DNA from 3 places in the Rhizobium sp. BK289 genome. Region 1 is predicted to be linked to each of the others. Evidence: predicted binding sites of a transcription regulator. Region 1 holds the regulator's gene; each other region holds the start of a gene.

Region 1 (5,049 bases):
CCTCAGGCTCGATCGTCGTCCGATTCCAGCGTGGTGAAGAGGGATAACAAAGGGTGCATCTAGCCCCTTCTCCCCGTCTCGGCGGGGAGAAAGTGGCCACCCATCGATGAACTCGGGGGCCGGATGAGGGGCAGGCTGCACGCTCCGCATTCGTTGATATCCTCAGGCGATGGCCTGCTTCTGCAGCTCCACCAGTTCGGCGATGCCGTTCTTGGCAAGGTGCATCAGCGTGGCGAATTCCTCTTCGCTGAAGGGGGCGCCCTCAGCCGTTCCCTGGATCTCGACGATGCCGCCCTTGCCCGTCATGACGAAATTGGCGTCGGTCTCGGCCGAGGAATCCTCAAGATAGTCGAGATCGATGACAGGCTGATCGGCAAAGATACCGCAGGAGATGGCTGCGATGTGGTCCTTCAGCACGCGTTCCACCTTGACCATGTTGCGGCTTTCCATCCACTTCAGGCAGTCATAAAGCGCGATCCAGCCGCCGGTGATCGAGGCCGTGCGCGTGCCGCCATCCGCCTGGATGACGTCGCAGTCGACGGTGATCTGGCGTTCGCCGAGTTCCTTGAGGTCGACGACGGCGCGCAGCGACCGGCCGATGAGGCGCTGGATTTCCTGCGTGCGGCCGCCCTGCTTGCCCGCGGCGGCTTCGCGCTTCATGCGCTCGCCGGTGGCCCGCGGCAGCATGCCGTATTCGGCCGTGACCCAGCCCTTGCCGCTGTTGCGCAGCCATGGCGGCGTTTTGTCCTCCAGGCTTGCCGTGCAGAGCACATGCGTATCGCCGAATTTCACCAGGCAGGAGCCTTCCGCATGCTTGGAAAAATTGCGCTCGAACGACACCTTGCGCATCTGGTCGGTTTTTCTGCCTGAAGGCCGCATTCCACTCTCCTGAAAGTTCGTTGACCGCTTCTACGACCCACAGCCTGCTTTTGCAAAGGAAAAGCAGGCTGTGAGACCTGTCCGCGCCTCCAGCGGCATTTTCCCTTTTGCCATTGCTAACCGAATGATTATATTTTGCCTAAGGCTCAACGGAATGGATCTGACAGCGAAATGGTATTCACGACATCGTCGGTCTCGGATGTCATTGCTGCACTGGACGAACGCTCCAAGGAAATATTCCGCCGTATCGTCGAAGGCTATCTGGAAAATGGCGAGCCGCTGGGTTCGCGCAATCTCTCGCGCCTGCTGCCGATGTCGCTCTCGCCGGCCTCGGTGCGCAATGTCATGAGCGATCTGGAAGAGCTGGGACTCATCTATTCGCCGCATGTGAGTGCCGGGCGATTGCCGACGCAGGTGGGCCTACGCTTCTTCGTCGATGCGTTCATGCAGGTCGGTGATCTCTCCGCCGAGGATCGGGCCAATATCGACCGGCAGGTGCGCGGCAGCAATCGCGATCAGCCGATGGAATCGATGATGTCGGAGGCGAGCCGGGTGCTCTCGGGCATTTCGCGCGGCGCCGGTCTCGTCATCACCTCCAAGAGCGACCCGGTGCTCAAGCACGTGGAATTCATTCGCCTGGAGCCGACCAAGGCGCTTGCCGTGCTCGTCGGCGATCACGATCAAGTCGAAAACCGCATCATCGAACTGCCGGCAGGCACGACGTCGTCGCAGCTGACGGAAGCCGCCAACTTCCTTAACGCCCATATGACCGGCCAGACGCTGCCGGAGCTGCGGCGGCAGTTGCAAAGTCTTAAGGAAAGCGTGCGCCAGGAACTGGACAGCTTGTCTCATCAGCTGGTCGAGCGCGGCATTGCCGTCTGGTCCGGCGGCGATGACGAAGGCAAGCCGACGCAGCTCATCGTGCGCGGCCACTCCAATCTGCTGGCCGAAATCGGCGGCGCGGAGGATCTGGATCGCCTGCGCCTTCTTTTCGACGATCTCGAAAAGAAGGACAGCCTCATCGAGATTCTCAATCTTGCCGAAAGCGGCCCGGGGGTGCGCATCTTCATCGGTTCGGAAAACAAGCTTTTCTCGTTGTCCGGTTCCTCGCTGATCGTCGCTCCCTATCGTGACGACGATGATCGTATCGTCGGCGCGGTCGGCGTCATCGGCCCGACGCGGCTGAACTATGCCCGCATCGTGCCCATGGTCGATTATACGGCGCAGCTGATTTCGCGGCTGACCCGGCCGGGGATTTGACGAGACGGATCCGACGGTGACGGTCAATCGGCAAGCAGCATCCCAGATCCGCCCATCTCGGCCGGAAGGTCCTTCTGCTTCGGAAGCCCGTCGCCCATGTGCAGCACTGTCGTTTCATAGTTGACGTGCAGCGCCGGCTGGAAATCGAGGCCGGGCAGGATGGCGGCGTAGACATCGGTCACGCCCCATGTCGGATGCTCGGTCAAGAGATGGCCGCCGCAGACCGTGCACCACTTGCGCACGCTCGTCTCGGTTTTCTGGTAGCTGCCGATCTTGTCAGCACCTCTGGTGATGTGAACCGCTTGCGGCGGCCAGAGCGAAAAGGCATTGACCGGGCCTGCCGACCATTCGCGGCAAGAGTCGCAATGACAGTAGCCCATCGCCACTGGCTCGCCATCGACAGTAATTTCGACTGCCCCACAGAAACACTTGCCTGAAAGGGATTTGCCATTAGACATTGATCTCACCCCTCGCTGTGCTGCATCTCAGCATACCACCGGGGAGGAGGGCTGAACAGTCGATGTCTCGAACGGCATTCAAGAGCGGGGAGGCATATTGCCGCCGCCCGCAAAGCCGCGAATTGGCTGTTCTTCTCGACAAAGCCTTGATTTTTTCCGGGCAAACCTCGATATCGGGCACATCCAAAGACCAAGCAATTCGGAGACCGTCATGACCGACGAAACAACAAAAACCGGACCTGACGCCACGGCGGCCGACACGTCAGCGGATTTCGCGCAGGATGCAGCGGAAACCGTTGATGCGGCCGAGCCGTCTCAGCCAGATCCGGTTGAGCTGCTGAAGGCCGAGAACGGCGAACTGCGCGATCGCTACCTGCGCCTTGCTGCCGAGATGGACAACCTCCGTCGCCGCACCGAGCGCGACGTGAAGGATGCGAAGTCCTATTCCGTGGCAAGCTTTGCCCGCGACATGCTCTCGGTGGCCGATAATCTGCGCCGCACGCTGGACGCCATTCCGGCTGAAGCCCGCGCTGGCGGCGACGCCGGCCTGAAGACGCTGATCGAAGGCGTCGAGATGACCGAGCGTTCGATGCTATCGGCCCTCGAGCGCCACGGCGTGCGTCAGCTCGAACCGATCGGACAGAAGTTCGACCCCAATTTCCACCAGGCCATGTTCGAAGTGCCGAACCCTGAAGTGCCGAACAACACGGTCGTCCAAGTGGTGCAGGCCGGCTTCGTCATCGGCGACCGCGTTCTGCGCCCGGCCATGGTCGGGGTCGCCAAGGGTGGGCCGAAAATCGTGGAAAATGCCGAGCAGGGCGCCAACAGCCCGCTGGATGAAAAAGACGCCTGATCTTTCAGAGCGATAGCGAAAAAGACAGAGCCGGATGATCTGAGGTCATCCGGCTCTTATTTTTGCCTTGGTCAGATGCGACGCAGGTCGTCACGCGGCGTTGGATGCCTGCTCCTCGTTGAGGAAGGCGTAGATGGCGGAGGCGGAGTCGGTGGCGCGGAGTTTCGCGACGAGATCCTGGTCCCGCAGAACGCGGGCGATGCGCGAGAGCGCCTTCAGGTGGTCCGCGCCGGCACCTTCGGGCGCGAGCAGCAGGAAGACGAGATCGACGGGCTGATCGTCCAGCGCCTCGAAATCGACAGGCGCTTCAAGGCGCGCGAAAATGCCGGCGATGGACTTGATGCTGGCAAGCTTGCCGTGGGGAATGGCGATCCCGTTGCCGACGCCGGTCGAGCCGAGGCGCTCGCGCTGCAGCACGACGTCGAAGATTTCGCGCTCGGGCAATCCGGTGAGCTTGGAGGCTTTGGCGGCCAACTCCTGAAGCAGTTGTTTTTTGGAATTTGCCTTCAAGGCGGGGATGATCGCATCTTGCTGTAGCAAATCTGCCAATGCCATTCTCTTTATCCTTCGTGTCGCCGAGAACCGATGACGGGCAAGCGGCGGCCAGCTGCCATGATGCGCAGCCGCCGCTTATCTTCTATTCTCAGCCTTTGATATTGGCCGCGTCGATCCAGCCAATGTTGCCGTCCTGACGGCGGTAGACGATGTTCAAGTGTTCGTTGCCGGGGCTGCGGAAGAGCAGCAGCGGTTCGTCGGTCATGTCGAGCGCCATCACGGCAGTCGCCACCGACATGGTCTTCAATTGCTTCGTGCTTTCTGCGACGATCGCCGGTGCGAAATCGGAAGGAACCTCCTCATCGTCGTCCGGAACGCCGTCCATGACGGTATAGGCAACTTCCGCCTGCCCGTTCACATGATTGCCGGCCTGATGGTCCTTGAGTTTGCGCTTGTAGCGGCGCAGGCGTTTTTCGATGCGCTCGGACGCGGCGTCGAAAGCGAGTTGCGGGTCCATGGCTTCCCCTGCGGCATGCAGCACCACGCCGCTGTCGAGATGAAGCTTGCAATCGGCCGCAAAGCGCGAGCTGGACTTCTGCACAGTTACCTGACCCGAATACCCCCCGTCGAAGTATTTCGTCACGGCCATACCGATCTGGTCTTCAATCCGTTGGCGGAAGGAATCACCAATTTCCATATGTTTACCGGAGACACGCACACTCATGGAGTTTCCCTTCTTGTAGTGGTTATTGCGCGTATCAGTTTACGCCAAGCCTCAAGCTCATCCAAGCACTTCACGCAGTCAAAGGCAAATTGCGTATATCGACCGCCTTTTGGATGGTGGGGATAAGTTTCATGGTCGTGCTGTCCTGCAGCGATTGCGGCGGGCTTCTAGCCCTGCCGCTTGCGAAAGTCAACTGCATCTTAACGGACCGTTAGGAGTTTGACATCCTATGGTTGAGGGTGGCCGACCGTCAGAAACCGGAAACTTTGGCCAGCGCCCGCTTTTCCCGGCGCCTTTGAACGGAGGAGGGGATGTTCATGGCTTCCCGGTATTTTGCAACCGTGCGGCGAGCGAGCTCTATCCCGCCCTTCTTCAGCGTA
Region 2 (5,049 bases), on a different contig from region 1:
TGGATCATGGGCGATGAATATACCATTGCCGACATCACCACCTTCCCATGGGTCCGCGGTGTCGATGTCTTTTATGGCGGCCGTGAAGTCCTCGAGTTCGAAAGCTTCCCTGCGGTCATGAGCTGGCTCGACCGTGCCCTTGCGCGGCCGGCAAGTCAGCGAGGGCTCAATATCCCGAAGCGGGATTGAATCCCGATCCGTCAGCAGATCAGGCATGTGCTTCTACATCGGCGCCCATGTGACTGGCCCTCACTTCAGCGCAAGCGGGGCGAGGGGGCCGATCCTGTCAAACCCCTTCGCCCCGTCCTGAGTTTATCGAAGGGGCGGGGAGAAGGTGGACTCGAACAGTTGAGCGAAGCGAAACTGTGAAAGGACGGATGGGGGGCTAACCTGTCCATATGCGATTGCTCTGCCGCAAGCGGGAAGAGGGCTGGAGTGAGGGACCGGGCACATGCAGCGGCAAAGGTGAATTCACCCGACCGTCGTCTCAGTCGTTTCTACTGCCGCGCCGCCAATTGGCTGCCCGGCTCCGGCTTGAAGCGTGGAAACAGAAAGACGCCGACCATGCTGCCGGTGTGTTGCTCGTCCGCAGCCACGGATTCGCCGACGCAAAAGATCGGCTGGCGATAGCCGCCGGCGCCAAGCGTCGTGGTGGAATAGCAGAAAGAGGAATTGGTGGTTGCCGCCTGTTCGAACAGATCGAGGATACGCACGCGATCATGCGCGTTGTAGCAGTGCATCAGGCTGAGGAGACCGCATTCCGAAGAGCTCAGGCCATGCAGCATCGTGCTCCATTGCCCGAGCTTGATGATGCCGCTCGACAGATCGCCCGTCCAGCCCTCGGAAACGCAGAATTGCGCGAGCAGGTCAGGATTATGACCGTCAAACTCCAGCGAACCCGGGGCAAACGGTGCGGCAAAATTGGCCTTGGCAATCTTGAACAAGATGATCCCCACTTAAGCGCATGATCCTCCTGCGCTTCATCCAAATTCCAATGCATCTTCCGGTTGGAAACCTTCCCGCACGCCGCGCTCCACGAAAAAGCTGACATTCGGCTCCATCGATTCCATTTTCGCCATGCTTCTTCCGGGTTGCTGGTCCCGTCTATGAAGTCATTTCAAGTAAAAAAACCGGACGCCTATCAATTCTCAAGATCATGATCATGCGCGGTCGCTGATTAAGCGTGCCGAAAATAAGTAAAATTTGCGTGCATTGCAGCTAACCCTCTAAAATCGCTGCGCTGGGATTTATAGGAGCTTTTTCAAAAACGGCAATGGGGCAATTTGCATAAATTTGCGCTGCGCGAAACTTGCCGGTCTCGTGCCGAAACCATAGGCATACAAATGAAAAGGGCGGCTCGAAAGCCGCCCTTCGTCAATTCCGGATGTCGGATTGAACAGTCGCAAAAGGCCGCTGGCCTATCACATCATGTCCATGCCGCCACTTCAGGCCGTTTGGCGGCCTGAAGCACTAAAGTGCATGGGCGAAGCCTTATGGACATTCCTGCGATTAGGCCGCTGACCTATCACATCATGTCCATGCCGCCCATGCCGCCCATGCCGCCCGGCATGCCGGCAGGGGCATCCTTCTTCGGCAGTTCAGCAATCATGGCTTCGGTGGTGATCAGCAGCGAAGCAACCGAAGCTGCGTTCTGCAGAGCCGTGCGAACAACCTTGACCGGGTCGACGATGCCCATGGCGATCATGTCGCCGAACTCAGACGTCTGGGCGTTGTAGCCGTAGTTGTCTTCGTTCTTGTCGAGAACCTTGCCGACAACGATCGAAGCTTCGTCACCAGCGTTTTCAGCGATCTGGCGAACCAGCGACTGCAGGGCACGGCGAACGATGTTGACGCCGGCTTCCTGATCCTGGTTTTCACCCTTGGCGGTGATCTTCGTGGAAGAACGCAGGAGAGCGATACCGCCGCCCGGGACGATGCCTTCCTGAACAGCAGCGCGCGTCGCGTTGAGAGCGTCGTCGATGCGGTCCTTCTTTTCCTTCACTTCGACTTCGGTCGAGCCGCCGACGCGGATGACGGCAACGCCGCCAGCGAGCTTGGCAAGACGTTCCTGCAGCTTCTCGCGGTCGTAGTCGGAGGTGGTTTCTTCGATCTGAGCCTTGATCTGGGCAACGCGGCCTTCGATGTCGGACTTGGCGCCAGCGCCGTCGACGATCGTCGTGTTTTCCTTGGAGATCGAAACCTTCTTGGAACGGCCGAGCATGTCGAGGGTGACCGACTCGAGCTTGATGCCGAGGTCTTCGGAGATGACAGTGCCGCCCGTCAGGATGGCGATGTCTTCCAGCATGGCCTTGCGGCGATCGCCGAAGCCCGGAGCCTTGACGGCAGCGATCTTGAGGCCACCGCGCAGCTTGTTGACAACGAGGGTCGCAAGCGCTTCGCCTTCGACGTCTTCAGCGATGATGAGGAGCGGCTTGCCGGTCTGAACGACGGCTTCGAGAACCGGAAGCATGGCCTGCAGGTTCGAGAGCTTCTTCTCGTGCAGGAGGATGAACGCGTCTTCGAGGTCGGCGATCATCTTTTCCGGGTTGGTCACGAAGTAAGGGCTGAGGTAGCCGCGGTCGAACTGCATGCCTTCGACGACTTCGAGTTCGGTCTCGGCGGTCTTGGCTTCTTCAACCGTGATGACGCCTTCGTTGCCGACCTTCTGCATGGCTTCAGCAATATCGAGACCGATCTGCTTTTCGCCGTTTGCGGAGATCGTGCCGACCTGGGCAACTTCTTCCGAGGTGTTGATCTTCTTGGCCTTGGCCTGGAGATCCTTGACGACTTCTGCAACGGCGAGGTCGATACCGCGCTTCAGGTCCATCGGGTTCATGCCGGCTGCAACAGCCTTGGCACCTTCGCGAACGATAGCCTGGGCGAGAACGGTTGCAGTGGTGGTACCGTCACCGGCGACGTCATTGGTCTTCGAAGCGACTTCGCGGACCATCTGGGCGCCCATGTTCTCGAACTTGTCTTCCAGTTCGATTTCCTTGGCGACGGAAACGCCGTCCTTGGTGATGCGCGGTGCGCCGAAGGACTTGTCGATAACGACGTTACGACCCTTCGGGCCGAGCGTGACCTTCACTGCGTCAGCGAGGATGTCGACGCCACGAAGCATCTTTTCGCGGGCGCCGCGGCCGAATTTTACTTCTTTAGCTGCCATTGTTTGAACTCCTGAATTCGCGTTGTCCGGGTTTTAAGGCCCGTCAGCTTTATCGGAAAAGGGAACCGGCCAGATTAGCCGATGATGCCCATGATGTCGGCTTCCTTCATGATCAGAAGGTCTTCGCCGTTGAGCTTGACTTCGGTGCCGGACCACTTGCCGAACAGAACGCGATCGCCAACCTTGACGTCGAGTGCTACGACTTTGCCGGATTCATCGCGAGCACCGGAACCGACGGCGACGATTTCGCCTTCCTGCGGCTTTTCCTTGGCGGTGTCGGGAATGATGATGCCACCCTTGGTCTTTTCTTCCGACTCGACGCGACGAACGACGACGCGGTCATGAAGGGGGCGGAAATTGGTGCTTGCCATTGTCTAATCCCTCGATCAAATGACATTCACGGATCAGCGGAGATCCGTATGGATTTTGTTAGCACTCATCCTCGGAGAGTGCTAGCGACGGTGATTTAGGGGTGGCTTCCGGACGAGTCAAGGACAGCACTGTGAATTTTTTGCGGCGCGTATCGCCTTGTTTCGAGGATGATTAACGCCCAAGGCGGTGCCGCGTAGCACGTCGTTGCAAATGTTCTCTCATTTTGCCCCCGTGAAGAAGGCTCAGGTCGTGCCTTTTCCAGAGCGTCATATCATTGCTTCCGCTGCGCAATCTTGCCGCTCGCCGACCTTGCGCATGTCTTCTTCTCAGGCCTTGTGCGCCGCAAAAACCTTGCATGCCGCTCTTGTAATTTGCCGGCCGGTTTGCGATGTCAGCCCGTGATTTATTTGATGCGAGGACGGCATGGGCAAACGGATCGAGAGCTTTCGCGACATCGGCGGACTTTATGATGTTGCGCTCTGCGATGTCTGGGGCGTACTCCATAACGGCGTCACGGCTTACAAGGAGGCCTCCATCGCGCTCGAAGCGGCCCGCGGCAAAGGCCTTGCTGTCGTCCTCATCACCAACTCTCCGCGCGTCGCTCCGAAGGTCGTCGAGCAGCTGCGGGCGATCGGTGTTCCTGACAGCGTTTACGATCGCATCATCACATCGGGCGATGTCACCCGCAAGCTGATCGCCGAGGGACCGAAGAAGGTGTTCCTGCTCGGTCCGGAGCGCGATATCGGCATCCTGGAAGGCTTGGACGTTCAGCGCGTCGAGGCCGGCGAGGCGGAAAGCATCGTCTGCACCGGCTTTTTCGATGACGAAACCGAAACACCTGACGATTACACCGAGATGCTGACGGCCTGGTCGGCCCGCAACGTGCCGCTGATCTGCGCCAATCCGGATCTCGTGGTCGAACGCGGCCACCGGATGATCCCTTGCGCCGGCGCCATGGCCGCCTATTACGAGCGGCTCGGCGGCCAGACGCGCATCGCCGGCAAGCCGCATCGGCCGATCTACGATGCAGCGATCGCCGCGGCACGCGAGGTGAAGAGCGAATTTCCGCTGTCGCGCGTGGTGGCGATCGGCGACGGCATGCCGACCGACGTGCGCGGCGCGCTCGATTACGGCCTCGATCTTCTTTATATCAGCCATGGCATCCACGCCCGCGAATATGTCGTCGAGGGCCACACGGATGAGGCCGCTCTTGGCGCCTTCCTGGCGCGCGAGCAGGCTTCGCCGAGGTGGTGGATGCCGCGCCTTGTCTGAGGAGAGTGGTAGACGATGACCGTTTTCCATCGCAACGAGACCCGGGAGCCGCTTCCCGATACCTTGAAGGGCGGTGTCGTCGCCATCGGCAATTTCGATGGCGTACATCGTGGCCATCAGTCCGTGCTTACACGCGCATTGGAGATCGCCAGGGAACGCGGCATTCCAGCCCTCGTGCTGACCTTCGAGCCGCATCCGCGCACCATATTCAAGCCCGAACAGCCGGTCTTTCGGCTGAC
Region 3 (5,049 bases), on a different contig from region 1:
CATATGCCCACACCGGTTGCGCCGCCCGCAATCACAAATATTGCCACACTTGCAAGGATGATTTTCTGCTGGATCGATGCCATGAAACATATCCCAAGATTTCCTCAAGAGAAGGATGTGGGATCGTTGTTAATTATCCGTCAAAATATGTCGATCACTAATAATTTTTATGCTCAATGATCGAAATACAACTAAGATGATATTATTTAGTTTTATACACACCGCCAAGAGTTGATATTTCACGTCGATGAGAAAATATACATCAAGATAGACCTGATAAATACTACTATAACACCTATGGGTTCACCGAAGGGCTCTCCGGAAGTTCTCCCCGGGAGCGGACCGTTGAGTTTTGGCGCACCGCGGTATGTCTAATGATGCTGTTGGGAATGATGCTGACGTCCGCCGATGCCGACCTATGTGCCCTACGCAAAGGCCTGTGGTTCTGACGGATCGGCGGCAATGCCGGCAGCGATGTCCCGCTTCGGCCATGTTAGTCGACATCGCCGCAAAGTGGCTATGGCCTTCAATGAGCTCATTGGGTCTCGGCTTTCGAAGACCTTAGAAGGGAGAATGTCGGCTTCACCCTCATTGCAGCTTGAACTCACCCTCGACCCGGCGCCATTCGTTTGGTCCGATCAGACGCTGGTGGGTATAGCGGACGGAATGCAGCGGCCCGTCGAGGCTCGCTTGCCAGAAGTCCAGAAACTTGTGCATTTCAGGAAAATCAGGCGCAAGATCATAGTTCTGCCAGACATAGGTCTGCAGGACGGATTCGAATTCGGGAATGCGGTAGAGGATATGCGCGGTGGTAAGTCCATAGCCATTGAGCTGATGCTCCAGATCCGATGAAAATCGCATGCTTCATCTCCGTTTCATGACAGTCGGATGGTGGCGCAAATTTTTACGGCCCTCAACGGGATTTCCAACGCATAATGCCAGTTTCCTGTTCCTTTCCAGTGTGTTAGCAGCCACTCAAAATGAGTGCTAATTTTTTCTTCTATCCCTCTTGAAATCGAAAAATCCCAAAACCAGATCATTTCGCGCAAAAAGCTCCAACGAGGTTTTGCACCCGCCCGGACTGGTCATCCGGTCCGGTGAGGGGATCAACGTCATCTTTTTTGTCTTACGGAGGAAAATATGTCGTTCCGACCGCTTCATGATCGCATTCTCGTCCGCCGCGTCGATTCGGAAGAAAAGACCAAGGGCGGTATCATCATTCCCGACACTGCCAAGGAAAAGCCGCAGGAAGGCGAGGTCATCGCCGTCGGCCCGGGCGCGCGCAACGAGTCAGGCCAAATCCAGGCACTCGACGTGAAGGCGGGAGATCGCGTCCTGTTCGGCAAATGGTCTGGCACGGAAATCAAGATCAACGGCGAAGATCTGCTGATCATGAAGGAAAGCGATGTCATGGGCATCATTGAAGCCCAGGCTGAGCAGAAACAGGCCGCCTGAGCACCTGATCAGGAAACAATCAGTCAATAATAGCTGCCTATTGAGGAGTTAAAGAAATGGCTGCGAAAGAAGTCAAATTCCACAGCGACGCCCGTGAACGCATGCTGCGTGGGGTCGACGTGCTCGCCAATGCCGTCAAGGTGACCCTTGGTCCGAAGGGACGTAATGTGGTCATCGACAAGTCCTTCGGCGCACCGCGCATCACCAAGGACGGCGTTTCCGTCGCCAAGGAAATCGAACTGGAAGACAAGTTCGAGAACATGGGCGCCCAGATGCTACGCGAAGTGGCATCGAAGACCAACGATCTCGCCGGCGACGGCACCACGACCGCGACCGTGCTTGCCCAGGCGATCGTCAAGGAAGGTGCGAAAGCCGTTGCGTCCGGCATGAACCCGATGGACCTGAAGCGCGGTATCGACATTGCCGTCGATGCGGTGGTCAAAGAGCTGAAGACCAATGCGCGCAAGATCACCAGCAATTCCGAAATCGCGCAGGTCGGTACCATTTCGGCCAATGGCGACAAGGAGATCGGCCAATATCTCGCCGAGGCGATGGAGAAGGTCGGCAATGAAGGCGTCATCACGGTTGAAGAAGCCAAGACCGCCGAGACCGAACTCGAAGTCGTCGAGGGGATGCAGTTCGACCGCGGCTATCTCAGCCCCTATTTCGTGACCAACGCGGACAAGATGCGGGTCGAGTTCGAGGATCCCTATATCCTCATTCACGAGAAGAAGCTCTCCAACCTGCAGGCCATGCTCCCGGTTCTCGAAGCCGTCGTTCAGACCGGCAAGCCGCTCGTCATCATCGCTGAAGACGTCGAAGGCGAAGCGCTTGCGACCCTCGTTGTCAACAAGCTGCGCGGTGGCCTCAAGATCGCTGCCGTCAAGGCTCCGGGCTTCGGCGACCGCCGCAAGGCCATGCTGGAAGACATCGCCATCCTGACGGGCGGCACCGTCATCTCCGAAGATCTTGGCATCAAGTTGGAGAATGTCACCCTCGACATGCTCGGCCGTTCCAAGAAGGTTTCGATCGAAAAGGAAAACACGACGATCGTCGACGGCGCCGGTGCCAAGTCCGACATCGAAGGCCGCGTTGCCCAGATCAGGGCTCAGATCGAGGAAACCACCTCCGACTACGACCGCGAGAAGCTGCAGGAACGTCTTGCCAAGCTCGCTGGCGGCGTTGCCGTCATCCGCGTCGGCGGCTCGACCGAAGTCGAAGTGAAGGAAAAGAAGGACCGTGTCGACGACGCGCTCCACGCGACCCGTGCGGCTGTCGAGGAAGGCATACTGCCAGGCGGCGGGGTTGCCTTGCTTCGGGCGATCAAAGCACTCGACGGGCTCTCCACACAAAACGATGACCAGCGTGTCGGCGTCGATATCGTGCGCCGTGCCATCGAAGCACCGGTGCGTCAGATCGCGGAAAATGCCGGTGCCGAAGGCTCGATCATCGTTGGCAAGCTCAGAGAGAAGAGCGACTTCTCCTTCGGCTGGAATGCGCAGACCGGCGAATATGGCGATCTCTATGCGCAAGGCGTGATCGACCCGGCCAAGGTCGTGCGCACGGCTCTTCAGGACGCAGCTTCCGTTGCCGGCCTCCTGGTGACGACGGAAGCCATGATCGCGGAAAAGCCGAAGAAGGAAGCGGCACCGGCGCTGCCGGCCGGAGCAGGAATGGACTTCTAACAGCTTGAAGTGCCCGCTCCGCCGGACGGTGGAGCGGGCTTCACGACGGAGATCACCATGGTTCAGACGATCATCAAAAGATCAAATGCGCCGCTGGATGCACGTGATCTGGAACTTTGCCAGCGCGTGTTCGATGAGATCCGGGCAGCAGCGGATATCCCGCGCAAATCGGAAGAAGGCGAGCGCATCGCCGCAATCCTGATGGAGTTGTATCGTCAGGGTGTCAGGAACCCGGAGCAGCTGAAAATATTGGTTCAGGGTGCACGCGGCACTTTTCCGGAGGTGGCGGAAGGATGAACAGCCATCGTCCTCTTTCACGGGAAGATTTGCGGATGTGCGTCGACGTCGTCAAAGCGATCGCTCGCGATAGGGGAGTCTCACGAGACCCCACAGCCGTTGCTCGGATCATGGCGACGGTCGCACGATATTATCGCAGAGGCATGCACGAGCCGTCAGCCTTGCGTGCGGCAGCCCTCTCCGAAATCGAAAGCAATTCTCTTGCTGGAGGGACGCTCATGGAGGCAGGACACCGAGCTGAAGCTCCCTGACGTGGCAAGAGCTCAGCGACCAGACATCGATGGAGCCAGATATGAGAAAGGAAACCGACAATATCGCAGTAGCCGACCAATCCACCGCTGCAATCACCTCAGCGCATTTGTTGCATCCTGCCCGGCATTTTGCTCATCCGCGCGACATTCTGGCGGCAGAGCACATCGCCAGGGATCACAAGCGCGCCATTCTTGCGTCCTGGGCCTCGGACATATTTGCAATTGAATCGATGCCGGGCTTTCGGCGCGTTCCAGGCGCAGACCATATCGTCTCCTATGACGACATCATCGCGGCCTTGAAATCCTTGGATGATAGCCAAGACATGATCTCGCTGCACTCTACGGCAGCCGGTAAACTCCATCGTCATGGCTCACGGCTGCGCCATTTTGCCAACCGTTTTGTTTCCAATGGCCTGCGAAAGGGAGGGCGCCGCCGCCAGCTATCAGAAGTCTAGACTTCCACCCCGCAAACGCGTGCCTGTTTAGGACGCTACCCCGATTTTTGCCGTCCATTCTTTGCTCTTATGAGGAGGTTTTGCCGATGAAGATCGCCCAGATTGCGCCGCTTGCCGAAAGCGTTCCACCGAAGCTTTATGGAGGAACCGAGCGCATCGTTTCCTATCTCACTGAAGAACTTGTCCGTCAGGGCCACGATGTCACGCTGTTTGCCAGCGGGGATTCCATGACCGACGCTACCTTGGTGGCGTGCTCGGATGTCGCGCTCAGGCTTAATCCGTCCGTCAAGGACCATCTTCCGCATCAGGTCGTCCTGCTGGAGGAAATCCGCCGGCGGGCGCATGAGTTCGATGTCCTGCATTTCCATATCGATCTCCTGCATTTCCCGCTGATCCGGGATTTTGCGGATCGTACAGTCACGACGCTTCACGGACGCCTCGACCTGCCGGATCTCAAGCCTTTCTACAAGGCTTTTCCAGATATCCCGCTGGTATCGATCTCCAATGACCAGCGTCGCCCCATGCCGCCGGTCAACTGGTCCGGGACGGTGTATCACGGTCTTCCGACCAATCTTCTTTCCTTCACGGCAAAGCCCAAAGGCAACTATCTTGCCTTCCTGGGACGAATCTCCCCCGAGAAACGTCCGGATCGCGCGATCCGCATCGCAGCCAAGGTTGGTATGCCGCTGAAGATCGCCGCCAAGATCGACAATGCGGACAAGGCCTATTGGGACACGGTGATCGCGCCAATGGTCAAGAGCCATCCGAACGTCGAGTTCATCGGCGAAATCAACGAGCACCAGAAGGCCGATTTCCTTGGTAACGCGGGCGCGTTGCTTTTCCCGATCGACTGGCCCGAACCATTCGGGCTGGTGATGATCGAGGCAATGGCATGCGGCACCCCGG

Evidence for each region. Region 1 encodes HrcA, which represses chaperone genes, less so after heat shock. Its sites were predicted from a motif close to GTTAGCACTCNCNNNNNGNGAGTGCTAAC; they were not measured.
Region 2: a site for HrcA is predicted at 3,595-3,623, ahead of groES (co-chaperone GroES). Genes of this name have one in related genera too.
Region 3: a site for HrcA is predicted at 964-992, ahead of groES (co-chaperone GroES). Genes of this name have one in related genera too.

The regions. Positions count from the first base shown of each region.
Region 1 is NZ_JACHZO010000005.1:173,455-178,503, forward strand. Features, by position in the region: gene rph (ribonuclease PH) at 163-879, opposite strand; gene hrcA (heat-inducible transcriptional repressor HrcA) at 1,051-2,139, shown strand; gene FHT84_RS11675 (GFA family protein) at 2,163-2,597, opposite strand; gene grpE (nucleotide exchange factor GrpE) at 2,809-3,450, shown strand; gene ptsN (PTS IIA-like nitrogen regulatory protein PtsN) at 3,541-4,005, opposite strand; gene raiA (ribosome-associated translation inhibitor RaiA) at 4,094-4,669, opposite strand; gene rpoN (RNA polymerase factor sigma-54) at 4,920-5,049, opposite strand, start outside.
Region 2 is NZ_JACHZO010000008.1:115,334-120,382, forward strand. Features, by position in the region: gene FHT84_RS17085 (glutathione binding-like protein) at 1-189, shown strand, start outside; gene FHT84_RS17090 (hypothetical protein) at 498-944, opposite strand; gene groL (chaperonin GroEL) at 1,526-3,166, opposite strand; gene groES (co-chaperone GroES) at 3,241-3,537, opposite strand; gene FHT84_RS17105 (TIGR01459 family HAD-type hydrolase) at 3,962-4,810, shown strand; gene FHT84_RS17110 (bifunctional riboflavin kinase/FAD synthetase) at 4,826-5,049, shown strand, end outside.
Region 3 is NZ_JACHZO010000022.1:18,156-23,204, forward strand. Features, by position in the region: gene FHT84_RS29065 (methyl-accepting chemotaxis protein) at 1-83, opposite strand, end outside; gene FHT84_RS29070 (aspartate-semialdehyde dehydrogenase) at 589-861, opposite strand; gene groES (co-chaperone GroES) at 1,141-1,455, shown strand; gene groL (chaperonin GroEL) at 1,512-3,140, shown strand; gene FHT84_RS29085 (hypothetical protein) at 3,198-3,437, shown strand; gene FHT84_RS29090 (hypothetical protein) at 3,730-4,143, shown strand; gene FHT84_RS29095 (glycosyltransferase family 4 protein) at 4,230-5,049, shown strand, end outside.